3 regions of the Effusibacillus consociatus genome follow, and region 3 is predicted to be linked to each of the others. Evidence: riboswitches for the same ligand, from Rfam matches in the RefSeq annotation. Region 3 holds a riboswitch; each other region holds the start of a gene.

The links. Region 3 has a riboswitch for cobalamin ahead of ACFO8Q_RS23345 (CbtB domain-containing protein). Riboswitches for the same ligand answer to the same signal wherever they lie in the genome.
Region 1: another riboswitch for cobalamin. It lies ahead of ACFO8Q_RS02570 (cobyric acid synthase); the one in region 3 lies ahead of ACFO8Q_RS23345 (CbtB domain-containing protein).
Region 2: another riboswitch for cobalamin. It lies ahead of cobT (nicotinate-nucleotide--dimethylbenzimidazole phosphoribosyltransferase); the one in region 3 lies ahead of ACFO8Q_RS23345 (CbtB domain-containing protein).

Annotation. Positions count from the first base shown of each region.
Region 1 is NZ_JBHSHC010000014.1:149,530-159,381, forward strand. It holds gene aroE (shikimate dehydrogenase) at 1-353, shown strand, start outside; gene yhbY (ribosome assembly RNA-binding protein YhbY) at 477-770, shown strand; gene nadD (nicotinate-nucleotide adenylyltransferase) at 795-1,409, shown strand; gene yqeK (bis(5'-nucleosyl)-tetraphosphatase (symmetrical) YqeK) at 1,387-1,962, shown strand; gene rsfS (ribosome silencing factor) at 2,023-2,370, shown strand; gene ACFO8Q_RS02555 (class I SAM-dependent DNA methyltransferase) at 2,561-3,325, shown strand; gene ACFO8Q_RS02560 (hypothetical protein) at 3,337-3,678, opposite strand; gene ACFO8Q_RS02565 (flagellin N-terminal helical domain-containing protein) at 3,746-5,107, opposite strand; adenosylcobalamin-variant (AdoCbl-variant) riboswitch at 5,241-5,316, shown strand; gene ACFO8Q_RS02570 (cobyric acid synthase) at 5,409-6,938, shown strand; gene ACFO8Q_RS02575 (cob(I)yrinic acid a,c-diamide adenosyltransferase) at 6,963-7,532, shown strand; gene ACFO8Q_RS02580 (MMPL family transporter) at 7,622-9,751, shown strand; gene ACFO8Q_RS02585 (glycoside hydrolase family 18 protein) at 9,827-9,852, shown strand, end outside.
Region 2 is NZ_JBHSHC010000022.1:41,641-51,492, forward strand. It holds gene ACFO8Q_RS03675 (TAXI family TRAP transporter solute-binding subunit) at 1-347, shown strand, start outside; partial or broken gene ACFO8Q_RS03680 (FAD-linked oxidase C-terminal domain-containing protein) at 490-1,274, shown strand; gene ACFO8Q_RS03685 (ArsR/SmtB family transcription factor) at 1,706-2,044, shown strand; gene ACFO8Q_RS03690 (SRPBCC domain-containing protein) at 2,081-2,806, shown strand; gene cbpB (cyclic-di-AMP-binding protein CbpB) at 2,926-3,372, opposite strand; gene ACFO8Q_RS03700 (DUF1189 family protein) at 3,378-4,142, opposite strand; gene ACFO8Q_RS03705 (LCP family protein) at 4,319-5,626, shown strand; gene ACFO8Q_RS03710 (histidine phosphatase family protein) at 5,990-6,673, opposite strand; cobalamin riboswitch at 6,718-6,903, shown strand; gene cobT (nicotinate-nucleotide--dimethylbenzimidazole phosphoribosyltransferase) at 7,144-8,205, shown strand; gene ACFO8Q_RS03720 (adenosylcobinamide amidohydrolase) at 8,192-8,932, shown strand; gene cobU (bifunctional adenosylcobinamide kinase/adenosylcobinamide-phosphate guanylyltransferase) at 8,929-9,507, shown strand; gene cbiB (adenosylcobinamide-phosphate synthase CbiB) at 9,504-9,852, shown strand, end outside.
Region 3 is NZ_JBHSHC010000157.1:60,122-69,973, forward strand. It holds gene cobI (precorrin-2 C(20)-methyltransferase) at 1-183, opposite strand, end outside; gene cbiE (precorrin-6y C5,15-methyltransferase (decarboxylating) subunit CbiE) at 180-1,493, opposite strand; gene ACFO8Q_RS23330 (cobalt-precorrin-5B (C(1))-methyltransferase) at 1,459-2,586, opposite strand; gene ACFO8Q_RS23335 (precorrin-8X methylmutase) at 2,593-3,231, opposite strand; gene ACFO8Q_RS23340 (hypothetical protein) at 3,299-4,426, opposite strand; gene ACFO8Q_RS23345 (CbtB domain-containing protein) at 4,519-4,716, opposite strand; cobalamin riboswitch at 4,895-5,079, opposite strand; gene ACFO8Q_RS23350 (ribonucleotide-diphosphate reductase subunit beta) at 5,166-6,203, opposite strand; gene ACFO8Q_RS23355 (ribonucleotide reductase N-terminal alpha domain-containing protein) at 6,224-7,366, opposite strand; gene ACFO8Q_RS23360 (ABC transporter ATP-binding protein) at 7,661-8,443, opposite strand; gene ACFO8Q_RS23365 (FecCD family ABC transporter permease) at 8,440-9,432, opposite strand; gene ACFO8Q_RS23370 (ABC transporter substrate-binding protein) at 9,617-9,852, opposite strand, start outside.

The DNA of each region.
Region 1 (9,852 bases), on a different contig from region 3:
TGGCTGCACGAATTGCCTCTTATTGCCCAGCCCATTCGGTATCCTACGAGGATCTCCCATCCTTAACAAACCAAGTGCAGCTTGTGATAAATACAACGTCCGTCGGGATGTCCCCGAATATAGAGGAGACCCCGATTGATCCCTCTCTCCTGCACGAGGGATTGGTTGTTTCCGACTTGATTTATAATCCACGGGAGACACTTCTTCTTAAAGAGGCTCGGCAGCGTGGAGCACAAACCCATGGGGGCCTGGGTATGTTTATTTATCAAGGGGCAGAAGCGTTCACTTTGTGGACAGGCGTGGAAGCTCCGATTGAAGTAATGAGAAAACAACTGGAACACCCCACAAAGTGACGTGACAAAGAGGCAAATAACGGGAACCGCGGCAAGGCCGCGCAAGGTCTCGCTAAATGCTAAAGCATAAGTCTCGCCATGTTGCGGGGACCCCGAAAAGAAGATGAAAGAAGGGTAATCAAATTGCTTACAGGAAAACAAAAAAGGTATCTGCGCTCAATGGCCCACCATCTGGATCCGATTCTGCAGGTCGGCAAGGGCGGCGTGTCGGAAAACATGTTAGACCAGGTGTCTCTTGCATTGGAAGCGAGAGAACTGATCAAAGTATCCATCCTGAATAATTGCGAATTCGACAAGGATGAAGTGGCGGAGCAACTGGCGGAAGGAACGAACGCGGAGCTCGTCCAGTTGATCGGCAAAACAGTGGTTTTGTACAGAGAATCCTCGGAAAACAAGCAGATTGAACTGCCGAAATAGATGATGGTTGCAGGTGGTGATGGAATGAAAATCGGTCTGTTTGGCGGAACGTTTGACCCCGTTCACATTGGTCACTTGGTAGCCGCACGATTAGCTAAAGAGGCGCTAAAACTTGACCGTGTGATTTTCATTCCGGCCGGTGTTCCGCCCCACAAGAACGGGTTCGGCCTCACCCCGGCCGCAAAACGTCTGCAAATGGCAGTTCTTGCGGTTGGGTACGAGCCCGATTTTCAGGTGTCTGACTGGGAACTGCAGCAGGAGGGACCTTCTTATACTGTAGACACACTGGAACATTTTGCGTCTCAATTCCCGGATGATGAGTTATACTTTATTATGGGTGCGGATATGCTTTGCGATCTTCCCAATTGGCAATCGCCCACCCGGATTTTGGAATTGGCGAGCTTGATTGGAATGACCCGGCCCGGGTTCGCAATGGATGAATGCAGAAGCACCTTGCGAAGGGTATTTCCCCGTTCCGAAGAACGGATCCATTACGTGGAAATGCCGGGACTCGAGATCTCTTCGACCTGGTTGCGTGAACGATTGCGAGAGCGAAAATCGGTCGACTATCTGATTCCGGAACGAGTGATTCGCTTTATTGAGGAGAATGGGTTGTATGACCGAAGAGCAAATTCGTGAAAAAGTAAAAGCTGAATTGTCACCAAAACGGTTTCGACACGTGGAAGGGGTAGTGCACACGGCAGACCGGCTGGCCCGTATTCACGGGGCAAATCCGGACCACGCCAGGCTTGCGGCATGGATTCATGATTTTTGCAGGGAATGGCCGAAGGAAAAGCTGGTGCAGATGGCGAAGAATAGTAACATACACGAAATGTTTTTTGAGGTGACCGAACTGTTGCACGGTCACATAGCAGCAGCCATTGCACCGCAGGAATTTGGAATCACGGACGAGGATGTGTTGAATGCGTCCAGATACCATACTTCCGGGCGCAGAAATATGTCCCTTCTTGAAAAAGTGGTCTATCTTGCCGATGCGCTTGAACCCGGACGCGAGTATCCGGCGGTTGAGGAATTACGCAAGGTGGCAGAAGAGGATCTCAACATGGCGTTAGCTCTTTCATTTGACAACACGATTGAGTATCTCATCAAACGCCGGCACCCGATCTTCCCTTTAACCGTCCAAGCTCGTAATGAAATCTGGCGAGTCGTGAAGGATGGACGGGTCGTTTGAACCTCTTTTGACATAGAATAAGTAGTAGGACCATTCTACATTTTCCTAGGAGGCATGTGCATGGGTGAAAAAATGGTGGAATTTGCAAAGATTGCAGCCGAGGCGGTTGCAGACAAGAAGGCGAAAGATATTGTAATGCTCGACATACGAGGATTATCGGTGATCGCGGATTATTTCGTCTTATGCAGCGGGAATTCCACTACTCAGGTGCAAGCCATCGCGAAAGCGGTGAAGGAAAAAATGGAGCAAAAAGGACTTCCGGTACGCGGCATGGAAGGCTATGATGAAGCAAAATGGGTTTTAATCGATTGTGGTGACGTGGTTGTACACATCTTCCGTGCAGAAGAACGCGAATTTTACAACCTTGACCGCATTTGGAGCGACGCCAGGGAGTTAAGTATTGTGTAATAAATTGTGTGCCCGGACCTTTTCGAGGACCGGGCACTTCTTAATCTTTGCAGCGATGCTTCAGACAGGAGCTTTTCTTAGTCGATAGGAAATTATAAATTTTGTCCTATCGACATAAGTGCAACTAAGCATTCACAAGTCGAAGGACTTGGTGAATGCCAAGTTTTCTTTATTGGGGGATGCAGTCGGAATGGAACGTACGATCTATGGGGAGTTTGCGGATTTTTATGATGAGTTGATGCAGGACGCGCCTTACGACGAATGGATGCGGTTGTTTCACGAAACATTGGAGCGAGAACTGGGGAATCAAACGGATGTCCGCAGTCGTTTTAAGGTTGCGGATCTGGGGTGCGGGACCGGAACGATATCGATTCGCCTCTTGGAAGAAGGGTACCAGGTCTTTGCAGTTGACTTATCGGAAGAAATGTTAACCCGGGCACAGGCCAAATTGCCCCATCCGACTCCCTTTCTCCGCTTTCTGCAGCAGGACTTGCGACGACTCCTGCTCCCGGAGAAAGTGGATTGCGCGCTTTCATTTTGCGATTCATTGAATTATCTGTTGGAAGAGACGGATTTGCTTCAGGCGTTTCGATCCGTTCGCAGTCAATTGCAGCCGGGGGGATTTTTTCTGTTTGATATGCATACACCTTTTAAACTGCGTGAGGAACTTGGGCAGCAAACGTTTTATGACGTAAGGGATGATGTAGCCTACATATGGCAGAGCCAATTCGATCCTGTGCGGTGTCAGGTGGAGTACGATGTAACTTTCTTTGCGCAGGTGGAAGATGAGTTGTATCGGCGCTTCCAAGAGACTCATTGGCAGCGGGCGTATCCGAAGGAAGTGATTATGAGGTTGCTTCGAGAGGCAGGATTTGCTCATGTGGAGATCGGGGCGGATTTTTGCTGGGAGGAACCGTCCGAGACGGCTTTGAGGTATTTCATTCTGGCAAAGTAGGGAAGTCACTTCTATTCCTCTTTGATTTCGCCTAACTTCACGAGTCGGGACAGAATCGCGCCTTCGGTTCTCATGTGCCGCTCAGCAATTTCTTTTATGGGAAGCCCACTGCGAAACTGGTTGATTACGTCTTCATCTTCGCTGCTGCTCCACGCCTTACCGGCATTTTGGGGCAGTCTTGCTTTCCTTCTGCTTCGTTCATTGAGGGCCTCCAATCCTTTACAGGCCAACGTTAACGCTCTGACAGTCTCGGCATGCTGATAGGGGCTCTCCATAGGAAACACTTCTCCCGTGACAGGGTCGACACCATCGGATAGCTGTTCGATGATTTGAATTGCTTTTGCAATTTCCATATAACCACCTCTTCGAAAATTATGTATAAATTATTGGTGTATATTCATATTTCCATCAATTACATTATCATGAAAGTTGATTTGAATCAATAGGATTTTTTGCGAAAGTCAACAGCGCAGCAATCCGGTCCCGATACGTATCCAGTTCTTTTACGAGTACCTTTGTTCCGACATCATGAAGCAATTTGCCGCGAACCAGAGTGATCATTTCAGCTGCCATGTCTGCATCCTCAATCCTGGAAACGGAGCTTGCATGATTCAGATTGAGGGTGTCGAGAACATCGTACCGGTGCTGTAGGCGATTCTGATAAATTCCGTATTTGGTCCGTTCCGAACTGACCGTATTCATTGCTTGGTCAATCTTCCCGATCGCATTCGGATCGGTTGCAATCAGGTTCCGGATCCCTAGAGCTTCCGCTGTAACATAGGATAGCTCCAAAGGAAGCGCATCGCCTGTAGTTGACCCGGTTTGAATCGTTACTTTTCCGGTTGATCCGGGAGTTCCCGGGACAGGAGGAGTGCCGGGTGTGCCTGGAATCGTAACTGTCTCCGTATATTGATAAGCAATGGTAAGTTCGATGCGATAAGCCTTCTTTTTTTCCGGATTGACCAGCCGCACTTGCCAATCGCCGGTTATGGGACTGATAAATGTCATGGTTTCAGGGTTGCTCTTCTCCCCATTAAAAGTAACGGAGGAAGCGCTGGCACTGCTGACGGTGCCCGCTTTTCCGTTGCTAAAATATCCTCCGTCATTCAGACCGAACTTTTCTCCAATAGGGGAAATGACATGCAAATCGGGACCGTTATCCGGTCCTTTCCCCCACATGGGTGTGAAAGCAGCGGTAATGGTGAAGTTTCCGTCCGCAGCCCTGACCGGTATGTTGTAATTGGGTACAACGAATTGATCCGAATTTGGATTCAGATCGAACGATGTCTGGAAAGTTGGCGATTGTCTGACAATGATTTCCGTTCTGGGGGGAGTTCCCGGTGTTCCAGGGGACGCGGGAGTCCCTTCAATCCAAGAAGAAAGCAAAGAGATCCCGTTAAAGGTGGTTCCTTTACCGATGGAATCGATCGATTCGATCAGTTGATCGATTTCTTGCTGCGCATGGAGCCGATCATTCTCCGAAAGAGTACCGTTTTGGACAAGAACCAGCAGTTCCCTGATTCGCAGCAGTTGCTCCTGAATGCTCTGGAGTCCGGCTTCGGCCGTTTGAGCTAGGGAAACTGCATCCAAAATATTTCTCTGAGCCTGTTGGTTTCCTCGGATTTGCGTGTGAAAACGCACGGAAATAGCCAGCCCGGAAGGATCATCGGCGGCAGTCTGAATTCTCTTCCCCGATGAAAGCCTGGATACTGCATGAGTGTGTTCATTCCATGCAAAGCGTAAGTTTTGATACGCATGCTGAATTGAATTGAGATAAATCATTGTTTAAATCCCCCTATTTCCCCAATAAATAGATTATCATTTAAACCTAATTAAATCGATCGGATATTTTGTCTAATAATGTCGATTGTGTTTTCTGTTGGCAGAATTCGCCTCATCAGGTAAACTGAATCATAAGTGAACCAAATTAGGGAACCGGGTGGAATTCCCGGGCGGTCGCGCCACTGTATAGCCAGACCCCTATTTTGCATTACGGTCATTGCCCTCGCGATTTGGGGTAGTGGAGATGAGTGACATCCCCCTATTCGCGAAGCAGGCAGATGAAGCGAAAGGGGATTTTTAATTGACTTTGACTGTAATGGTGCAAGGGACTGCGAGTGATGTCGGGAAAAGCCTGCTCTGCACTGCGTTGTGCCGAATTTTTGCAAGAAAAGGGTTTCGGGTGGCGCCCTTCAAGTCACAGAACATGGCACTGAACTCCTATGTCACACAAGACGGAAAAGAGATTGGCCGGGCCCAGGGAGTGCAAGCGGAGGCGGCCGGAGTTCCGGCTACAGTTGACATGAATCCGATTCTCTTGAAGCCCAAGGGTGACATGACCGCGCAGGTGGTCGTGAGAGGCGTGCCGATTGGGGATATGTCAGCCATCAAATACCGTACGGAGTACATTCCGACCGCATTGCGTATGATTGAGGAATCTCTTGATCGGCTTCGCAATCAATATGACGTCATCGTGATAGAAGGGGCGGGAAGTCCGGCAGAGATCAACTTGAAAGAACGTGACATTGCCAATATGAAAGTGGCGGAAGTGGCGAATGCTCCCGTAGTACTGGTTGCGGACATCGATCGTGGCGGTGTGTTTGCCTCCATTGTCGGAACACTGGAACTGCTCGATGCACAGGAACGCGCGCGGGTGAAGGGGATTGTTATTAACAAGTTTCGGGGAGATATCAGACTTCTTGAATCAGGCCTGACCTGGATTGAGCAGCGGACCGGAATTCCTGTTTTAGGGGTGGTGCCCTACCAACGGGACCTTTATATTGAAAGCGAAGACTCGGTCGTGCTTGATCAATTGTCCTCGGCTGCTGCTGTGAATGAGGTGGACGTGGCGGTTATCCGTTTCCCGCATATCTCGAACTTCACGGATGTCGATCCCCTCCGTTATGAACCGGACGTGTCCATCCGTTTCGTATCTGCACCTGATCAGTTGGGGAAGCCGGATTTAATAATTTTGCCCGGTACCAAGAACACGATCGAAGACTTATTGTGGTTGCAAAAAAAGGGACTGGCAGCCCGCATCGAATCTCTGGCGGATACAGCACGAATTCTCGGAATCTGCGGCGGTTATCAAATGCTCGGCAGCAAACTGTATGATCCGGATCTGGTCGAGTCCAACATTCCGGAAGTAGAGGGTCTCGGATTGTTGGATGTAAGAACCAGGTATCTTTCGGCGAAAACAACCGTTCAGGTGAAGGGGCGGGTGTTGGAGCTGCCTGACGAGGCTTCCGAACTGTCCGGAATACCCATTGAAGGGTACGAGATTCACATGGGGCAGTCGGAACGGGGAAACATGCAGCCTTTTGCCCAACTGCTGGCAGCGGGTGGTGAAAAAGAGGATGGTGCAGTCAACGGGCACGGCACTGTAATCGGGACTTATCTGCACGGGATTTTGCACAATGATCTGTATAGGCGAACGTTCCTCGACACAATCCGGATGAAAAAAGGCCTTGCTCCAATCGGTGCGACAACCTCAAACCATCGACGACGCCAAGAAGCGTTTGATCAGTGGGCGGATACGGTGGAAAGAGCCATCAACGTTGAACTGCTTTTCTCGATCATGCAAGAATATAAATGTGAGTGGAATTATAATTAGTCGATGCCAAGGGGGAATCTGCGGATGAAAATATATACCCGCACAGGAGATAAAGGTATGACGGGCGTCATCGGCGGTCGTGTAAGAAAGGATTCCGTTCGCGTAGAGGCATACGGAACGGTTGATGAATTGAATTCGTTGGTAGGTCAGGCAATTGTCTTGATGGATCCGGCGAAACATAAAGAAATGATTGCGGATTTGACGGAAATCCAGCACGAGTTGTTTGATGCAGGCGGCGATCTCGCTTTGGTGAAAGCTCCGGACGGGATGCAGCTCAGCTATAAAATCACTGCGGACATGGTGACCCGTCTGGAACAATGGATTGACCGCTACGATGCGGAATGTCCGCCAATCAAGCGCTTTATCCTGCCGGGAGGAAGTCCGGTGTCGGCCGCTCTTCACATCTGTCGTACAGTGTCCCGCCGGGCTGAACGGAGAGTAGTGACTCTTGCAGAACATGAACCTATTAATGAGGAAGTCCGGCGATATTTGAACCGGCTTTCCGATTTCTTCTTCGCGATTGCAAGAGCAGCGAATGTTAGAGACGGAGTCGGGGATGTGGAATATAAAAGAGGCGGAGAAGTCTTTCGTTAAGGAACAAGATGACGTAAAACCATCAGTGGTAACTCGTACCGAACATGAGCATATTAAAAGGGGGTTTTGACGGATACAAGGAGGGATCTATGAACCGATTTAAACAGCTCGGATACTGGGTTTATGATCATAGAAAAACGGTTTTGCTCCTGTGGATTGGTATAGCGATCATCAGCGGGATATTCGCGTGGCGGCTGCCGAGTGTACTTAAAGGAAGCGGGTTTATTGCCGAAGATATGGAAGCGTCAATTGGACGCAACATCCTGCGGGACAGATTAGGGGCTCCGCTGGCCCAACTGCTTGTGTTGATTGAAGCGCCGGAAGGCCAGACACTCTTGAACAGGCAGGCTCGTGAAGAGATTCACAAGATGAGCGGCAATCTGCAAAAAGCCCCTCATGTCATTCGAGTTTCGGAACCGTCGGAGAGCCAATTTTCGAGGGATAGGAAGCTCGCTTATTTGACTGTGGGTTTAGACCTAAATGAAGACGATGCACGTGCCGTACTTCCGGATCTGGAACGCCGTATCCGCAGCGACCTGCTCAAAACCACGCTCGCAGGGGATGCGGCCTTCTATGATGATGTAAATCGGGCAAGTCAGAATGATTTGAAGAAGGCGGAAGCGATCGGCTTACCCATCACGTTGGTTGTTCTGGTTCTCGCTTTTGGGACGTGGATAGCGGCGGGTTTGCCTTTGCTGGTTGGGGTCATGAGCGCAGGGGTAACGCTTGCGATTTTATACGGCATCGGTCAGTTTCAGCCTTTATCCGTGTTCGTCCTGAATGTCCCGACGATGTTAGGGATCGCGGTTGGTGTCGATTACGCGTTGTTGTTCGTATCAAGATATCGGGAGGAACTTCAGGCACGTTCAGTGCGTGAAGCGGTCGCTGCTGCCACCGGAACCTCGGGGCGTGCGGTGTTTTTTTCCGGTGTGACGGTGGTGATCGGCATCTCGAGCATGATGTTTTGGGATATGATGGTCACCCGGTCGGTTATGCTGGGAGGAATGCTGGTTGTCAGCATGACAATGGTTGCCTCCTTGACTTTGCTGCCAGCCGTATTGGGAATCTTAGGGACGAGCGTTAACCGGGGAAGGATCTTACGGGGTCGGAACCCGAATTCTACGGGCTGGTATTCGTTTGCAAGACATGTAATGCAGCGGCCCGCCTTGAATATCCTGTTTGGGGTGTTGGTCATAACGGCAATGATCTTACCGGTTCGGAACTTAACATTTGGAATCCCCGGAATTGAAGGTTTGCCCAAAACATATTCGTCACGATCCGCTATGGAGACTTTATACGATCATTTTGGCAAAGAGAAGTTTACACCTGTGGTGGTAACGCTGAAAAGTAAAAACGGGGAAATGCTTGAAGCACAAACTTTTGACCGTCTGCGGAACTACGTGCAAGCAATCGGAAAGCTGTCACACGTCAAAAAAATTGACAGTGTGCTTTCGTTAAACCTTCCTCTTCAATTGCTTCAGCATCCCCCTTCTGAACAGGTTCGGCAGGTTCGTGACCGATTCGTGAAAGGGGATGTTGGTCAACTGGTGCTGACGCTGGATGTGCCGGGGGATAGTGCTGAGGCCAAGCAGGTTGTAAAAATGTTGCGCAGTTCGAGACCAACCGATTTTGATACCTGGGTCGGAGGGGCTGCAGCAGCCGAAATGGATTTTAACGAAAAGATTCTGGAGAAAGTGCCCCATGCGTTGATTTATACGTTTGCAGTCACTTATATACTGTTGTTTTTGGCTTTCCAATCGGTAATTCTTCCATTCAAAGCGCTGCTTTTGAATTCGCTTAGCCTTGTGGCTGCTTTCGGGGTGTTGGCGGCCGCATTTGATACGATCAGTACGATCCTTCCCGTGTTTGTTTTTGCATTCGTGTTTGGAACCAGCATGGATTATGAAGTTTTCATGCTTTCCCGCATTCAGGAAGAGTACAAGCGGTTAGGGGATAACTCGGAAGCGACGGCCAAAGGGTTGGCTGTCACAAGCCGCCTTATTACGTCTGCCGCATTGATCCTCATTATGCTTACCGGCTCCTTCATTTTTACGGATGTAGTAACGGTGAAACAGGTTGGCCTCGGACTTGCAGTGGCTGTATTAGTGGATGCAACCCTGATCCGGCTTTTGCTGGTACCCTCGTTGATGAAGTTGTTGGGGGATTGGAACTGGTGGGCTCCCCGCTGGACAAAGCGTTTAAAAATTCAGATCGAATGATGAAATTTGTCTTATGTAAACTTGTCCTCTGAATATAGTATGGTAGTCTGACTGTGCTATGGAAGGAGGAGGCCAATGTTTGTCCACGTGGTGAAGTCAGG
Region 2 (9,852 bases), on a different contig from region 3:
TGCTGTCGTTTGAGCCGGAGATGATCAAGAAAATCACCGAAAAGTATCCCTGGTACTTCGAATATGTGATTCCGGCGAATACTTACAAAGGGCAAACCGAAGAAATCCACACATTGGCCGTGGCAAATATACTGCTTGTACGGAAGGACTTGAACGATGGGCTTGTCTATGAACTTACCAAAACTCTTTATGAGAATACGGACCGTTTGGTGAACGCCCATGAGATCGCCAAGTTCATCAAGCTCGATACGGCTCTCAATGGATTAACAATCCCTCTGCATCCGGGAGCGGAAAAGTTCTATAAAGAAAAAGGGCTTGATACAAGCAAGGTCCCGAAGGCAAATTAAGTGGGAGGAGAATCAGTTGAAGAAGGAGATTGTGCAAGAACTGATCGAGATGCTTGATGCGGATCGCGTTCTGGACTCGTTGGAGGAACGGCACTGCTATGCGTTCGACTCTTCTTTTGGCAATTATTTGCCGGATGTGGTGGTTTTTCCGATAATCCCAAAGCCGCCCGCCAGAAAAGCACTAATGGCGGTCTTCTCTGATTTAATCGATTCGGGACGCGCGATCAGCGGGGTGCTGACAAGCGGAATTCTCCCTGCAAAAATGGAGATTCTCGACAACGCGTCGATTCGGGCGGTCGAAAACTTCAAGCCCTGCGGTTTACCGGTGGGGGCGGATGCAATCATTCTGATCGAAGTAGACGGACATCCGGCTGCGGTGAAGGAGGAAATTCTGAAAGCGGTGGAAATTTGTCGTCACTATAATGCGTCAGAAGTCAGAATCGCCCAAAATGAAGAGGAGCGGGAAGAACTATGGAAGGCTCGCAGGCTCGTATCTCCCGCCGTCACACGGATAAAGCCTACGAAGATTTCGGAAGACGCAACAGTGCCCAGGAGCAAGATTCCGGAGATGTTTGAAAGGCTCCGGCAGATTCGCGACAAATACAATGTGGATATTGTTGTTTTCGGTCATGCGGGAGACGGCAACTTGCATCCGAATATTATGGCGGATGAAAGGGACAAGGAAGAAATGCGTCGCGTCGAAGAGGCGGTCAGCGAGATATTCAAGGTTGCCATTGAACTGGGGGGCACGCTTTCCGGGGAACATGGGATTGGCACGATGAAGGCCCCTTTTTTGGAAATGGAATTGGGACCGGTCGGGCTTGATATGATACGGAGAATTAAACGAGCCTGGATCCGGACAATATCTTGAAACCGAATAAAATTTTTCCTCAGCCGGGGCAAACCAGGCTGGTGCTGTCCGAATAGCTGCCAAAAATTTCAGATAGATGAACGGATCTGTTTATGTTACCTTGTAAAAACAATAAGGTGAAATAGTAAGAGGAGCTTCTGATGAATACTGGTATAATGGTTTTATTTGAGTGTGATTCTTGTAAGAAAACTTTTCTTGAGCGCGTTGATCTGTATGGGATTTCCGGCGTTTGCTTTCACTGTTTGCTTGGAGAGAAAATCAATCGAACAGAAAAAAGTCTAAAGAGAATCAAGTTACCTCGATACAAATTAAAAAGATATAAACCGGAACAACCTGAATAAGAAAATCTTGCGATTGACGCAAGGTTTTTTTCATGTTGTGTAACGGAATTGGTCCAAATATTTACCCAATATTCCTTGACCGGAATATTCCTTTTCAGGTATATTCAGCTTGGAAAGGAGAAAGGTTATATGAGCGTGAAAGCAGCATGAACATGGCAACTTTGAGTGCTCTGGCCGAACCAAACCGATTACACATTGTCGAACTCTTGCGTGGGGGCCCTCTCTCAGTGGGGGAAATTGCCGACCGACTTGGGCTCAACCAGCCGCAAGCATCCAAGCATCTTCGCGTACTTAGTGATGCCGGACTCGTCGAGGTGCATGCCATCGCCAATCGGCGGATCTACAAGCTGCGGCCCGAGCCGCTCATAGAACTGGACGCCTGGCTCGAATCCTTCCGCCACGTCTGGGACGAGAAATTCGATCGATTGGACGATTATCTCCAGGAACTGCAAAGAAAGGAAGTGAACCGCGACGACAAGAAGTAGTCCTGCAGGTATTAACAAAATGACATAGGAATTGAAATGTCCAAACAAATCGAGTTGGTTATCACGCGCACTTTCGATGCACCACGGGAACTTGTGTTCAAGGCGTTTACTCAATCAGAGCACCTGCAGCACTGGTGGGGGCCGAAAGGTTTCACGATGAATGTCGCCAAATTGGATCTCCGCCCGGGAGGAATCTTCCAGTACAGCATGCGCTCCCCTGAAGGACACGAAATGTGGGGCAAATTTGTTTACCGGGAAATCGCTGAACCGGAGAAACTCGTCTACGTCAGCTCCTTCTCCGATGCGGAGGGGAACACGGTCCGGGCACCTTTCAGCAGCATCAGCAGCACTTGGCCGCTGGAAGTCCTGAACATGCTGACGTTTACCGAGCATGAAGGCAAGACGACCTTAACGATGCGGGGAGGCCCTATCAACGCGACGGAGGAGGAAATCAAAACCTTCGAGTCGATGCTCGAGTCCATGCAGCAAGGATTTGCCGGAACCTTTGACCAGCTTGCCGATTACCTGGCAATGGTAATTGATTCCTATGCTAATAATAAAAGTCGAAAAGGAGGGATTACAATGATAGAGGATACCCAAGAGGTGTTTGAACAACAACGTCAAGATCTCCTCAAATACAATGACCAATTGTCTAAAAGCATGAGACCTGATGAAGCTGAAATGAAAGGTCATCATTTGGCAGCGACTGTAGACGAAAAATTTGACATTCAAAAAGGAGATTTTGATTCCGGTAGCTACTAAAATCCTCCCGCCAGAGTCCCCTCTATGTAACGGTGCAGCAGCCGGGATTGATGCGCTTTCCAACAGAATCAAGGAAATGAAAAAAGGTCCGGCTATTGTAAGCCGGACCTTTTTTCGTGTTACTGAACGTTTTTCTCGTTTCGGAACTGACGATACACCAAGGCGAGAATCGATCTTCGGGTCAGAATCCCGACAAACTTGTTGTCTTGATTTTCAATACAGAGAAACGGGTTGTTGATGGACAGCTCCAATGCGCGCAGGAAATTGTCGCTTTCCTTGAGGCGGGGAACCTTGGTGTTCATGATGTCTTCCACTTTGCGACCGTCCAATTTTTCGTATTCGAGGCCTTGTAACCCGAGCATGGAATTAAAAATCATGTTGGTGCTGATCAAACCGTGAATCCGGTCCTGCAGGTCGAGAACCGGAATGACGGAGTACCCGGATTTGGTTAAAACGAGGAGGGCGTGTTCCAAAGAATTCCCTACCTGCACATGGGCAACCTTTTGAGCGGGGATGATGAGCTCTCTGATTTCCTGTTCGAGCAACCGACTGTTTTGCACATTCATTGTCGTCAATCCAAACCACTCCTTTCGCTGAAACTGCCAACACCATGGTAGATATAAGTGAAGACCGCCACCCAGAAGGCGAGTCCCACATAGGGTGACCTTAAATAAAAGTTAAGAAGATCAATCAGGGCAGCCGGAACAAAGGCAAATGCCGAGATTAACCATGCCTGCCTGTAGTTGAGACGGATTTTCCGGCTCGAAGCGAGGACGGATGCGATGAAAGAAAAGATCGTAATCTGAATAAACGTCCAGGCAATCAGAACAAACGAAAACAAGACCAGGAATACAATGAAAACGGGCTTCAACCAGGGTGTAATCTGTATCACAAGGTCTTTTGTAATTACCGTGCCATTGGCAAGCGGAAAAATGGCCACTTGTTTATACGGAATCGGCTGAACCCCACGTTCGATTATATACAATTCCGTCTTGCCTATGACCACTCCTGATGTGATTTGGTTAATCGAATCCTTGGGATAAGGAGCGGAGACATCGACAATTACATGATATCCATCCCGGCTCGTCAGTGTCAGCGGTGTGGCTGCATCCACACGCAGTTCGTTTCCGTCATATGTGAAGGAAGGCATTTTGGCGGGAAATTCTTTTTCCATAAAGGTTAAAAAAGGGTTCATCACTTTAGCCATGGAAAATGTCTGGATGGCGGTTACCAGCATAAAAAAGAGCAACAGTGTGAGAACCAAACGCCACAAAGGTCGTTGTGTCATTTCTTTGTATAAAGATGGTTTGCGTATACTGTTCCAGATCGTATTCAATTCACATCCTCCTAACAGGTATTATTGTAGCCGTTTCAAGACGATTCGTACAGCAAACCGCCATCTTTTTGAATTCAGGACTTTTGCAATATTTTCCGGGCAGGGACAGTCATGGTACAATGAACCCAAGATCGGAACGGAGTTTTCTGGGGTAAGGCGATAAAGGAGCGGTCAAATTGAACTTTCAACCCGTGAATGAAACCGAAAACCAATCGGAGCAAATCGAAAGCCGGGTCCGGACGCGCAAGCGGCGAGGCAGGGGATTTCGCAGAATTCTGCTTTTGTTGGCCGCATTTGTACTCGGCTTATTTTCATACAATCTGATTGCAGTGATGAAATTTCTTGATAAAGCCAATCAGAACCAATTTTCCAAAATCGGAAATTCAGTTGCCGCAAGCGAATGGGACGGACAAGAACGAGTCAATGTCCTGATGCTCGGCGTCGACAATCGGGATAAAGATAGCTCGCCAAGATCGGATTCCATGATGTTGGTCTCCATTGATCCGAAAACCAACACGGCTGCCTTGATGTCCATTATGCGGGATACGTATGTAACGGTTCCCGGGCACGGGAAGAACAAGATCAATCAAGCTTTCTCGATTGGCGGTCCGAGTCTTGCCGTCAAAACGGTCGAAGACTTTCTGCAAATTCCGGTTCATTATTATGTGGTCACCGACTTCCATGGGTTCGAGGGAATTGTCGATGCAATCGGCGGAGTTGACATCAACGTCGAGATTCCGATGAAGCATGTGGACGATGGTGTCTATGACATCAACTTGAAAAAAGGGCTCCAGCACTTAAGCGGCCGCGAGGCATTGCAATACGTCCGGTATCGTGGAGATATAACTGCGGATTTTGCAAGAACGGACCGGCAGAGGAAGCTGGTGAAAGCGGTTCTTGCGGAAATGAAGACGCCGCTCACGCTTGTGCGCTTCCCCAGTATGTTAAAAGAAGCCGAGTCTTATGTGCAGACCAACATGACGGCCACCGATTTGATGCGTCTGTCAACTGACCTTCTGGCTTTGGATCAATCGTCAATGAACGCTGTCCAGGTTCCGCCAAACGAACTCTTGACGGAAACGTACAACGCGATTGGGGAGTCCATCCTCCAGCCGGATGTGAAAGGTGTGCAGAAGTTCGTGCGGGAGACGCTGGGAGAAGACGGGAAGCCCGCCAATTCGAAATCGGCTTTGGCGGCGGGTGCCGGAGCAGGGGCGGGTTCAAGAGGAAATGGCGGACAAGGGGTGAGTTCCGGAGCGAATTCCGGAGCAGGATCAGGTTCCGGAACAGCTTCCCTACGAACAGGGACAGTAACCAGCGGCGTGAACGTCCGTCAGGGCCCCGGAACCAACAATCCGATTCTTACGTCTGCCGGACAGGGGGACCAGGTTGCAATCCTGGGCGAAACCGGCGGTTGGTATAAAGTTGAACTGCAAAACGGCACGGTTGGATATATTTTTGGTGAGTATGTGCAGGTGAGGTAAACGGGCAACCACTCGAGCTTTCGAGTGGTTTTTTCATTTTGGAAAAGTGGCCCCACTCCATAAACGGTTCAGTACGTATTCGCTCGTACCGGCCGGGATTTGGATAGGGGAAGTTTATACTACAGGATTGGAACATACATAGAGGTGAAATAGAGGTTTTTGACGGTCTTATTTCCCTAATTCCAGCGTCGATTTTCAGAATAAGAGATTTTCGGGGGCCTATTCTGCGATTTTGCAGACGTCACGGCTCCAAAGTATGCATATAAAGACTTGAAAATCCGTTAATGCCCGTCCACATTAAAAAAAGGACCCGTACTGACAGTTCTTAAAGGGGTCCCAGACTCCCATAGGGCGGATTTTTTCTCACACCGCCTTCATGCCCAACCGGTTTTTCGCCTCTTCAATCAACTGGGCGAATTTTTCTTTCGGAACATGGGAGGTTTCATTGTGGGTTTCCAGTTCAAACCTTCCGTCCTTCCACAATACCGTTGTCAGGCTGCAGTTCGCGACATGATATTCGTTCCAGTGTGATAATGGCTTATCAAGCAGGCCCGTGATGAAATACGCTATAGCGCCCGCATGTGTGACGATCACCACAGTCTGTTCCGGATGATTGTCTGCAATCCTTCGGATTGCCTGCTCAATTCGATGATAGAGTTCAGCCCGGGTTTCCCCTCCTTCCCACCCGAACTCATCATCGCCGGGATTTAATGCACGATCGACCATTTCTTTGTGCGTCTCATATAACTCGGTGATGGGGACTCCATCATAGACTCCAAAATTCATTTCTTTCAGCTCATCCCGACATGTGACAGACAGCCCGAGGCGGTTTGCAATGATCTCGGCGGTTTGGGCGGCCCGCTGCAATGGGCTTGCGTAGATACCATCTACTTGATTGTCCTCTCGAACCAGTTGTTCTAACCGATCGGCCACGCATTCCGCTTGTTGAACTCCCACTTCATTAAGAGGTGCATCTGTCCAGCCGGAAAGCCGATATTCCAGGTTGTGATCCGTAATTCCGTGTCGAACCAAAATTATCCTTGTCATTCCAGCCCCCTATAGTGCATGATGGAACTATACATATTTTCAATAATCCTATTATACTCACAGGTGCCGTTTCATAGAAACGGATAATAGCGGAAATCCGGTGCGAATCCGGTGCGGTCCCGCCACTGTAAGAGGGAGTCTCGTTCACTGGTCACCGTGAGAACATCGCGGGAAGACGAACGAAGATCATGAACTCGAGCCAGGAAACCTGCCTGTGAGTGTGAGAAGGCCGCTTTTCGAGGAAAAAGGGGCTGGTACGCGTATGTGCATACCTCCCCCTGGTCTTCGGACTGGGGGGAGTAACTATTATACCCATTAAAGTGATGCAAGCCTTTGTAGCATAATCCGAGTACTTTAATGGGGACCCGAAGAGCGTCAGTCCGGGTGTCCGCCGTATTGATGGGGATCCGAGAACCCAATCCGGGTGGACGCGATATAGGGAATCATATTCGAAGCTGGAGGTACTAACTATGTGGAAGTTACCGATTGGAATTGAAGAACTCAATCAAGAAGCGATCAAACTCGCAAGTGAACGGCATGACCAGCTCACAAAACCGCAGGGAAGTCTCGGACTGTTGGAAGAAATCGGAATCCGGCTGGCGGGGATTCAAGGGGAAACGATCCCAACCGTCACCCCGTGTGCCGTGGTTTTGATGGCGGGGGATCATGGGGTGACAGAAGAGGGAGTATCCGCATTCCCCTCCGAAGTGACGGTTCAGATGGTGTTGAACTTTCTCGCTGGAGGAGCAGCGATTAACGCGTTGGCCCGAAATGCGAACGCCGATGTCCATGTGGTGGATGTGGGTGTGAAATCGGATATTCCAGTGCCCTCGGAAACTTCGAATCGCCTGTGGGTGAAGAAAGTTCGTTACGGCACAGACAATATGGCAAAAGGACCGGCGATGACCAGAGAAGAGGCGGAGAAAGCCCTGCAGGTCGGATGGGAAATGGGAAGCCAACTCCATCAGGCCGGTTACAAAATGGTTGCGCTCGGAGAGATGGGGATCGGCAATACAACAGCCAGCGCGGCTATCACGGCGGTTTTGACAGGAAGACCCGTCCAGGAAGTGGTCGGGGTAGGCACGGGCCTCTCCAGTCAAGGGGTTCAGCACAAGATTGAGACCATTCAGAAGGCGATCCGGGTGAATTCCCCGAATCCAACAGACCCGATCGATGTATTGGCAAAAGTGGGTGGTCTTGAAATTTGCGGTCTGGCAGGTCTGATCCTGTCTTGTGCGGCCCACCGGATTCCGGTGGTTGTTGACGGCTTTATCACAAGCGCGGCAGCACTGGCAGCCGCCAAAATCGAACCGTTGGTCCGTTCTTATTTGTTCGGATCCCACCAATCGGTTGAACCGGGCCATCGTATTGTCTTGGAAGCATTGGAACTGCAGCCGTTGTTTGATTTCTCGATGCGCTTGGGTGAAGGCTCCGGGGCTGCATTGGCATTGCCTGTGGTGCAAGCGGCTGCACGAGTGCTTCGGGAAATGGCTACCTTTGCGGAAGCGGGAGTCGCCGATGCAGCTTCTTGATTCACAACTACTGCTCCCCGACGTGACGCTTGAAAGGTATGACAAACGATTGGTCATTAAAAGCGAGGTTCCCCTTCGAACCCTTAGTTCGGCAGTTTATCGGGGAGGGCGTCAGGACGACATCCGTTCGATTTTGAATCTGACCGTACATAAAGGATATCGATGCAGCGATCCGGCAGAAGATTTAAAACGTGAAATCCGGGAACTGGGGCTGCCGGACCAATCAATCGGGCTGATGACTGCTGTGGATGTGAAAAATGGCGTCGTCGCATTTGAGTCAGTTGGTTCCGAGCCCGACTCTCCCCTGCTTGTAGTTGCGGTGGTTACGGCGGGGAGCGGCAACGCATGGCGGGCAGGGACTTGGCCATCCTACCTGGGACAAGAGCAGACTTCCGCTTTAAATCCGTTCCCTTATCCCCTCGGAACGATTAACATGGTTGTGTTGATTGACGGGACAATGACGGATGCTGCCATGGTGAATGCGATAGCGACAGTGACGGAAGTGAAAACGGCAATTTTCTATGAACGGGGAATCCGGTGTCCCGGAAGCGGACAAATGGCAACGGGTACCACGACAGATGCTGTGGTGATTGCCACAACCGGACGTGGTCAGAGTATGGAATATGGGGGACCGGGCACCGTTGTCGGTACATTGATCGCGCAGGCGGTTACAAAGGCATTGAACGAGGCGCTCGATATTTACGATAGGGGAAAGGTGATAGGTTGAACAAGCGAAAGTTGATTCTTGTCATCGGCGGTTCCCGCAGCGGAAAGAGCCGGTTTGCGGAACAATACTGCACCAAGGTACAGCAAGCGACGGGTCTCCCCGTCACTTATCTCGCCACCTGCCCGAAGATCGATTCCGAACTCGAGCAACGGATCGCGGCCCATATCGAACGTCGGCCTGCTGAATGGGGCTGTATCGAAGAGACTGCTGACGTGGCGAACCGCATTCGTGAATTGGATGAAACCGCCGGGGTTCTGCTGCTTGATTGCTTGTCTCTCCTTCTAAACAACTGGATGTGGGATAAGGAATCACAAGGACAGGCGGCCCCCCTGTCAGAGAAAGAAGTTCTCGAGCTGACTCGTGACCTGATCGAGGCTTGCAGGAACTATCCTCACCCGGTAGTTGTGGTGACAAGCGAGGTCGGGGCAGGGATCGTTCCGGAATCCAAACTGTTGCGGCAGTATCGGGATTATCTCGGTTTGATGAACCAGTTATTTGCCGGGGAATCGGATGCAGTGTATGCGTTGATCGCAGGGATCCCTGTCAATCTGAAGGAGATTCAGGCAGCATTATGATTCAGGTATATCTGGCATTCCTGATTGATCTTCTGATTGGGGATCCGAGGTGGCTGCCGCACCCGGTTATCGTGATCGGCAAGGGGATCTCCCGGCTCGAATCCTTCCTGCGCATAGTATTCCGGGTCCCTACAGATGGGAATTGTGCGGACCAGGAGAAGCGATCGAATCACGGAACGGGTTCGGACCATGGGAACCGTCCGAAACTTGGAACCCGCCCGAAACGCGAAAAATGGGCGGGCATTCTCCTGTTGATCGCTGTGGTGGGCGGCAGCGGGGGAATCGTGGTCGGCCTGCTGTGGCTGGCAAGCTTGGTCAGCCCGTGGCTTGCCGTGTTGCTGAATA
Region 3 (9,852 bases):
TCCCACACGCTCGACCCCTTCCTGCAAATACTCTTCCACGATCGACAACGCGTAGCTGTCCCCGTTCAATTTGCGCGGATAAGCAATTACATCCGTTTTTGACAGGATTCGATATGCTTTCAATGTGACCAGTTCTTTATCTCCAGGGCCAACGCCCATTGCATACAATTTTCCGATGTTCATTCTTCGTCTGTCTCCTCTCGGTCTTCCATTCGAACGGCTTTCACAATATACACGGGATCAAACGACTCAAACCGCGTCAGATTCAAAATCGGTTTGCTTCTCGCCACCTGCAGCATCGTGATGTCCACATGCATATCAAGACGCTTGAATCCTTCAACCGCCCCATATAAATTCTCGATTGTCGCCGCATTCAGCACGATTCTCCCGCCCGGTTTCAACTTCCGGACACATAATTCAAGCAAAGGCTGCATCTGCCCGGACGTACCCCCGATAAAAATCGCATCAGGTTCAGGCCACGCTTCAAGTCCTTCCGGAGCCTTCCCGCATTGAAAAGTAACATTCGGCCGTCCAAACTTCTCCACATTGGCGCGGAGTATGTCCATGTCCTCGGCGTTTTTCTCAATCAAGTACGCATGACCGTACGGAGCCAACATGGAAGCTTCAATCCCTACGGATCCCGTTGCCGCCCCGATGTCCCATATAATGTCATGCGGTTTGATCTGCAGCTTGGCAAGGCTGACAGCCCGTACTTCGGACTTGGTAATCAGTCCGCGCTTCGGTTTGCGTTGGTGAAAGTGGTGGTCAGGTATTCCCATGGGGAAAGAGGAGGAGACCGTATCCGCCGCCAGAGCGGTGTCCGCCGTCGAGGCAGTCTCGTCCTTCGTAGCTGTGAAAGCAGCTTCCCCATCCCGCAGCAAAATCAATACATTCAGCGGAGAAAACTCTCCTTCCGCCAACTCCTCCAGAGTATAGAGTCCGGCACGTTCCCCTTCGCCCCCGAGATTCTCACCGACAAACGCTGTGACTCCGGCAATTCCTGCAGCCAGCAAATCTTTTGCAATAGCGGCTGGTGTGTTGTCGTCATCTGTGAGCAGGGCCACCTTCGGATGTTTTCTCACCCAGCCCGCCACTTGTTCCCGGGTCTTGCCGTGCACAGAAGCAAGAAACGCGTCATGCCAGCTTTCCTTCAGCCTCGCAAACGCCAACTGGATCGAAGACAGACCAGGGTGGATTTCAATTCGATCCTTGCCAAGTTTTTTGCCAATATAGCCGGCGATGCCGTAAAAGTTCGGATCCCCCGATGCGAGTACGACTACCTGTTTCCCTTCCGCCTGAGCAGCCTCAATCGCCTGCACCGCTTTGGAGAGCCCCTCCTGGACAGCAAGCTTATCCGCATTCACATCCGGAAAGAAACCGAGGTGCCGCTCCCCGCCAACAAGCAGATCCGCTTCCGCTACCCACTTGAGCTGCGAGGATGTCAGGCTTGCAGCCCCGTCATCGCCAATCCCGATAATTCGGACTGGATGCATCTGTAGACCCCCTCCCGATAATGCGTCCGTCAAATTCAGCCAAAACTGTATCCACTTCAAACACTCCCCCGCCGTGTTTCCTGCATTCCTCACTAATCATCGAACACAACAGCGCGAAAAATTTCTGATATCCGGCTGCCTCGAGCATGTCGCCCACCTGCTTTGCGGTATTGGCCTGCCTGATTTCTGCAAGCAGTTCCGGTGGAACCCCGACTTTGGATGCCACCGAGGCCAGAAATTCAAAATCCACCTGCGAGCCTTTCGAATGCAGGTTCATATGACCGGCCGCCAGCTTGGAGAATTTCCCCATCATTCCGGACATTGTGACTTTTTTAACACCCTTCTTTGCACATTGCTTTAAAGCGATTCCGGCAAAATCCCCCATTTGGATGAAAGCCTCTTCCGAAAGCTCCGGCAAATCCTCTTGCGCAACACGTTCACTTCGACCGCCCGTGGTGAGCACCAGATGGTCGCACCCGTTAGCTACCGCTACATCTATTGCCTGAATAACACTTGCAATGTACGCCGCCGAAGAAAAAGGTTTTACAATCCCGGTCGTTCCCAGGATCGAGATTCCTCCGATAATTCCAAGACGGGCGTTCAACGTCTTTTTGGCAATCTCTTCCCCGTCAGGGACGGAAATTACCACTCGAAGCCCACGTTCCTCCAAGAATTCGCCCGCTGCTTGCGAGACCGCCTCCCGGATCATCTTCTGCGGAACCGGATTGATCGCGGGGGCTCCCACCGGAAGCCCCACCCCCGGCTTGGTAATCCGTCCGACACCGACTCCACCGTCCAGATCAATTCCTGGCTGCTTCGAATACGTTACCGTTGCAAAAATATGGGCCCCGTGAGTGGCATCCGGGTCGTCCCCCCCGTCCTTAATCACGGAACAGGTTGCCATATCCCGGGTAAATTCAAGATTGTGCACTTCAAAGGTCACATCCAACCCCGCCGGAATACGGATCGTTACATGCGCCCAAGCCTCTCCTGTCAACAAGGCATGAGCGGCCGCTTTCGCGGCCGCTGTTGCACAGGCGCCAGTCGTATATCCGTGGCGAAGAGGTTTCTCCTTGTCAGCCTCTTTTGCCATGGAACACTACTCCCGAGCAGCCAACAGTGAAAGAGCATTGACGATCGATACAGCAACCGGCGATCCGCCTTTGCGTCCGATATTTGTAATAAACGGAACCCCTTTTGACTTGCTGAGCAGTTCTTTCGATTCGGCTGCGGAAACAAAGCCCACCGGAACGCCGATAATGAGACCGGGTTTGGCTTCCCCCGTTTCCACCAACCGAATTAATTCAAGCAATGCGGTCGGAGCGTTTCCGATTGCCCAGATTGCCCCGTCATAAAGACGGGCCGCCTTACGGGTCGCAACAATTGCTCTGGTTGTATTGAGTTTTTTTGCTTCCTCCATGACATCCGGATCTGAAATGAAGCAGTGAACCTTACCCCCGAACTTTTCCAATCGGGGTTTGGAAACCCCTACCTCTACCATCTGGACATCCGCGACCACCGGACAACCGGAGCGGATCGCTTGAATGCCGGCCTGAATCGCATCAGGGGTGAAAAGAAGCGACCGTCCAAGTTCAAAATCAGCCGAAGCATGGATCACCCGCTGCACCACAGGGAACTGTTCTGCGGTGAAAGGGTGCTCCCCCAGTTCCTCTGCAATAATCTCAAAACTCTTTTCCTCGATTTCTTGCGGTTGAGTTGTCAACGGAACAAACGTCATTTGAGTCACTCCTTTTGCTGTTCAAAATTCCAAATCGCATTCTCCAAACATCAATAGATGGCGGTAGTCACGCAAAAGCTGCCTTTCTTCGCTTCCCTCCAACCACTCCGATCACGAGTCCCGCAGCCACGACCGCCAACATTAAAATACCTGCCCGGATTTGGGCTCCCAAGCTTGGATCGACCGGAGGCACTTCAAAAGAAAACTCGCCGTCAAACGGTGCGGAAAGCGTTGATTGCGGCGAATTTGGTGCCGCATGCACAACAACTGCAAACTCGGCAGTATCCGGAAAAGCATAATCAAATTCCAACTGCCCATTTTGAATCTGGGTGCGTGTGGAGAACATCGTCAAATTGTCATCAATATGGTTCAGGGATACGTTTGCGTCAATTCCCTTCACCGGTTCACCCGTTTTTGCGTCCCGGAAGGTCATTGTAAAATGAACAGGCTCGCCTTTTTGTACTGGTTCTGCAGGATTCATCTTTAATTCGGCTTTTACACCCTCCTTTTCGATCTGCATCGTGCCACCCGGTCCGGATGGAGCCCCATTCCCATGTGCCAATGCAGATGGGACGCTTCCTGCAACCAGCAGCCCAACAACAAGAACGGAAACGACAGTTTTAATCGCTCCACCTGAATTGGAGGCTTTCTTAAACGGATTCTCAAGAGTTCCTGCAATATAGCCGCTGATCATCGCAGCAATCAAAATAGCCGCAAACAAGCCGATTGTATTCACGATTTTCCCCAACGGCACTTTTACCTCAACCGGAATCTGAACATCAACCGGCGATTTTAGTCCGGGTGCTGTCGCGTGGATTGAGACTGTATAGGAACCTGCATCCCAGAAGTTCGATTCCAGTTGAATTTTTCCGTCGTGCAGCAAGTAGTCCATCTCATAGACCAAACCGGTACCTTGATTGTCCTCGCGGAGATATCCGACATACAGCCAAGGATTCAGCGCTTCCGTTTTGACAATTTCCATATGTACCGAAGCGTTTTGGAGCGGCTGATTCGTGGCCGGATCGAGTAACTGATAAGAGAACGTGGCACTTTCGTGTGCGATAGGATTCTGAGGAACCAGATATTCCCCTTTTTCCTCATAACTCTCCAGAATCCCTACGCTAAAGACGATAGAACTGATAATGACAACGGGAAGAATTAAGAAAAGTACAAAGCGGAACAGATTGAACTTCACAATTTCCATCTCCTTTTTCCTACCAAAGTATGTTTCCGGCAAATCTATTGCTCAAATGTTCAGGCATGCGGGGGATAAGTAACAGGATAGGACTAGTGACAGGGAACCATCGTCATGCTGTGACGGGTCGGATGGACCGCATCGTGCAGCGGAGCAATGGGAGTAAAGAACAGTCCGTATAATGTAAAAGGGATCCACCCGATTAGAAGCACCCACTGTAAAACATATAAAATTTTGGCGAGTGTCGGACTCACCTGAATCGCAAAAAGCTTTTGAGCGATTGTAGTCATCTGTTCACCTCCTTCCCTGAATATCAATCCGGCTCCCCCGCATGCCTGACTACTTCAGCCCAGTAAAAAACCCCAGCCGAAAAGGCTGGGGTCTAAATAAGCATGGTAACCTGCACACGAACACCATTGATCGCAGGATTCCTACTCATACACCGTACCTTTTCCTCGAAGGCAGACTTGGGTGTGCTCGCTCCAGGTAGGTCTCCTGGCTTCCGGATCATCGCGCTCTTTCGCCTTCCCCGATTCCTCGAGTGACATCATGAAAGAGAGCTCGCCGGTTACAGTGGCGGGACCGCTCGGGATTTTCACCCGATTCCCTGTTACCCCCATTAATCTTGGGGCACCTAGACGAGTACGCTATTGAAATAATTATGAAAGACAAGATTTTTATATTCGTGTTAAGCATACATGGATTTGGCAAAGTTTGTCCATACCCAATTTGTTTGCGATCAGAGATCATCCCAATTTAAATTCGAAGATTTGCTATAGTTGGTCACCTTTTGCTCAAAGAAGTCGGTTTTGATTCCGTTCATATTGCTGAAGCTTTCTACCCATTTCATCGGGTGATCTGTAACCTCCGGATACAGAATTTCCAAATTGAGTTTCTTCAATCTTTCATTCGATAAATACTTAATATACTTTTCAATAATTTCATCATTCAATCCGGGAATCTCATTGTTTGTGATGTATTGTCCCCATCCGATCTCATGCTCGACAGCTGTTTTCATCATTTGCCGGAGATCTTTAATAAGTTTGGGTGTGAACAATTCCGGATTTTCTTTCCGAATTTCACGAAAAATTCCCTGAAATAAAGCTAAATGAGTCAACTCATCGCGTTGAATGTACTTAATGACAGATACAGTACCCAGCATTTTTCCCTGTCTGCCTAACGCATAGAAAAAACTGAAACCACTGTAAAAGTAGATGCCCTCCAAAATATAATTCGCCATGATGGTACGCAAGAGATTCTCTTCTGACGGATTTTCTATAAAGCTCTCATACAGATCCGTAATAAATCGGTTACGCCTGAGCAGGTGCTTGTCTTCCCGCCATTGATTGTAAATACTGTCCCGCACTTCGGCGGAACACACACTGTCTAATAGATAGGAATAGCTTTGGCTGTGAACCGCTTCCTGAAACGTTTGGACAGTCAAACAAAGATTGACTTCAGGTGCAGTGATGTAATCATTAATGTTAGGAAGATTAGCCGTTTGCAAAGAATCCAAGAAGATTAGGAAACTGATGATCTTATCGTAGCTTTGCCGCTCTTCAGCAGTCAATTTCTTATAATCTTTGGCATCTTGCGCTAAAGGAATTTCCTCCGGAATCCAAAAATTGTTCATCATTGTGCGATACATTTTGGTAGCCCATTCATATTTTACGTTATTTAACTCGATCAGATTGGTCGTATTCCCGCCAATCATACGGCGCTTGCCCCAGTCTCGGTCACCAGATTCGTTGAATAACTTTTTCTTGGTTAGCTCCACCCTTACATCCTCCAATCATGCTACGCCGAACAGCTTATACAATCTTCCACTTCCAAACTCTTATTTCGACAATAATAAACAGTTTTGAGACCGTTTTCCCAAGCCGCCACATAAAGTTCGAGGAACTCCTTCACAGAGATTCCGGGTGTAATATACAAGTTAAAAGATTGCGACTGATCAATATGACGCTGCCGTTTTCCTGCCGCTCGAATACTCCAGCGTTGGTCAATGTAGTGAGCCTCCTTGTAGTACCAAAACGTTTCCGGGTTTAAATCAGGTGCTGTTTGCGGAATGACAGCATTTTTCTTCTCCTCAATGAAAAACTTGTTATAAATCGGGTCAATACCCGCTGTAGAACCCGCTATCAAGGAGGTGGTTGAGGTAGGCGCAATCGCAAACATCCATGCGTTTCGCACTCCGTATTTTGCAACATCTTCTTTTATTTGGTCAACATGATAGATTCCCCGGAGATTGTCCGGAACCGTATCAATAAAACAGCTCGACAACTGATGATGCGGCTTTCTCGCGTTCGCTAATGTAGGCGTAGCTACTGTCATTTCCAGACTGCTCAACACATCGTAGAATTGCTTCGCCCATTTTACTTTCTCACGTTCCTTCATAGCCAAATGCATGGCGACTCCCATAAACAGCTCCTGTGGAAGTTCCAAAACTTCCCCATTCACTCCCTTGATAAGGTACCGATCCGCAAGGTTCTTCAATCCAATGTAATTAAACAGATAGTCCCGGTCCGGCTTGATATACGCTCCCAGCTCGTCCACTTCGTCCTTTGAATAGTTATCCAGGATATAACTGCCGTAAAGTCCTTTCTCTGTGAGGTCTACGAGCAAGGTATAGAAATCCCCATAGCCAAAATGATCGTACTTCCTATGAATGGCCGCGTCCTTGTAGAGGTCATAAACGAGCAGCTTCGCGGCAACGAACTGCCAATTCGGCTGCTCCACACTTGTTTTCTCAACTGCCACCTGGATCAATGTTCTTTGAATTTCTTTTGTGGTGATGTTGTTTTTAAAGTGCGGTAAGAGTGCCGTCTCCAACTCCAGTGGATCACACCCCGCGTGCTCCTCACACGCAAAATCAATCACTTTTTTAAACTTGGCAAATATAAGTTCTTCTGTTTGACCATTCCGTTTGATAATGTTCATGGGTATCTCCTTTTGTTGTTCACTTACATTTCACATGTCATTTTTTTGGCAAACACGGTCCAACGCGATGCAGCTGCGGGATCGCTTTCGAACACCGGACTCCCGAATGGATATCCCCCATCACGCCAAACGTCAGCGCGAAAAGGTTCAGCTGTTCCTAATTGTCCTGCTATCACTAATTCTTCCAAAGTATCCGTTGATTCCAATTCCGGTCGAACGGGTTCTGCGCGGCCCATTCATTATAGAGAAAGCCGCAGAAACTGCATTTACTATGCGCCAATTCGATCGTCCTCCCTATTCTTTGCGTATGCTCATCTCCGAAAAGAAGGTAATATGGGGTTTCCCTGTAATCGGATGAATGATGACCTCTGTTTCTACGCCAAACACATTCCGCAACAACTCCGGTCGCAGCACTTCTTCCGGGGTGCCGGAAGTGACAATTTCTCCGGATTCAATCACATAGAGACGATCGCAATACACTCCGGCAATATTTAAATCATGCAGTGCGGCAAGCACAGTAATTTTCAGATCTTTTAGCAGATCCATGATTTGCAGTTGATAACGAATATCAAGATGGTTGGTAGGTTCATCAAGCACCAGAAATTTGGCCTGTTGAGCAAGGGCCCTGGCAATGAGTACCCGCTGCTTTTCCCCGCCGGACAGCGTCATATAACTTTGGTCGGCAAGGTCTCGCATACCGACACGAGACAGCGAATCATTGACAATGTCTTGATCATCTGTCGAATCAGATTGGAGCAATCGCTTATGCGGAGAACGTCCCATCTTCACAATTTCACGGACCGTAAAATCAAACTCAACCGGTGCCTCTTGCCGTACAACGGCCATACGCTGCGCTGTTTGACGGGGAGACAAGCGAAAGATATCTTCGCCGTCCAAAGAGATGATTCCAGCGTCGGGTTTCATGATGCGGTAGACACTTTTCAACAATGTCGATTTTCCGCTTCCGTTCCGCCCGATCAGACCTATAAATTCTCCCGTCTCCACTTGCAACCCAATATTTCTCAAAAGATTTTTCTTCTCGATGGTAATCGAAATGTTCTCCACCAGAAGATTCATCGTCCGCCACCTCCAAATGAATAGGAGCTGCGGCGCATCAACCAGATAAAAAACGGACCTCCGCACAACGAAGTGATGATGCCGATCGGTATCTCCTCCGGTGCGAACACAAGTCTTGCCAAAACGTCCGCCCAAATAATAAAAATCGCCCCGAGCAGTGCACTCACCGGCAAGACACGACGATGATCAGAGCCAACGATGAGTCGGACAATATGAGGCATCATCAGCCCGACAAAACCGATCGCCCCGCTTATTGCGACAATCACACCCGTTAACAGTGCGGTTAGCACCAAGAGAAATTTGCGGAAACGATCGGTATTGACCCCTAGTGTACTCGCTGTCTCCTCGCCCATTAGCATGACGTTGAGCGTTCTGTATTGGAAAAGAAGAACAATCGTGCCGGCAATGACCGCCAGAGCCGGAATCGTGAGGTAGTCCCATTTTGCCCCGGCCAAGCTGCCCTTGATCCAAAACAGTACAGAACGGATGGCGTGCTCTTTCGGTGCCGCAAAAATTATCATACTTGTGACTGCCATCAGGATTGCAGAAACGGCAATACCGGCGAGCAGCAGCCGAACCGTTGAGATACGGCCTCCCACCTGTGAAAGAAAAAAGACAAAAATAACGGATAAAAGAGCCCCCACAAACGCGCCAAACGAAAGGGCATATTGACCAAAGACACTAAACGCGCCAAACAAGATCACAAGCGTAGCACCGACTGAAGCACCAGAGGATGCGCCAAGAAGATAGGGATCGGCCAGCGAATTTCTTACGAGGGCCTGAATAGCCACTCCCACGACGGATAATCCTGCACCGACAATAGCTCCGAGCAGCACCCGCGGAAAGCGAATGTCCCAGATAATGTGTTCTTGTGCCTTCGACCAGTCAGCTTCCACCCATTCACTGAAGAAAGGGATGTGAGATAAGGCGATACGCCATACCGTTTCTGGCTGGATCGGAACCGGTCCAAGGGTGACCGCAATAGTCATTGAAACAACAAGGGCAATCGTCAAGCTGGCGGAGATGATTGAAAACCAAACCCGATATTGTCTGATATCGGGTTTTTCAGTCTCAATCTGATAGGAATCGGATCTCTGAAAAGGTAACTCTTCTTGCTGAATTGCTTTCTGCACAACAATTCACCTCTTTTCGGGGTACAACATTGCTACCGCTTTATTCTTTGAATTTATCCGGGTAAAACCCTTTGGATAGTATCTTTAGTGCAAGAGGTGCACGGATTCCCTCGGCTGCTGCTGAAAGAGGAAGCACTATAAACCTCTTGTTTTTTATAGCGGGAACATCGGCAAGCTCTTTTTTAGCGAGAAGCAGGTCTTGTTTCTGTGCGACAGTCTTTTCACCATAATCCACAATAATGATAACCTCCGGATTTCTGTTTACGACCTCTTCCC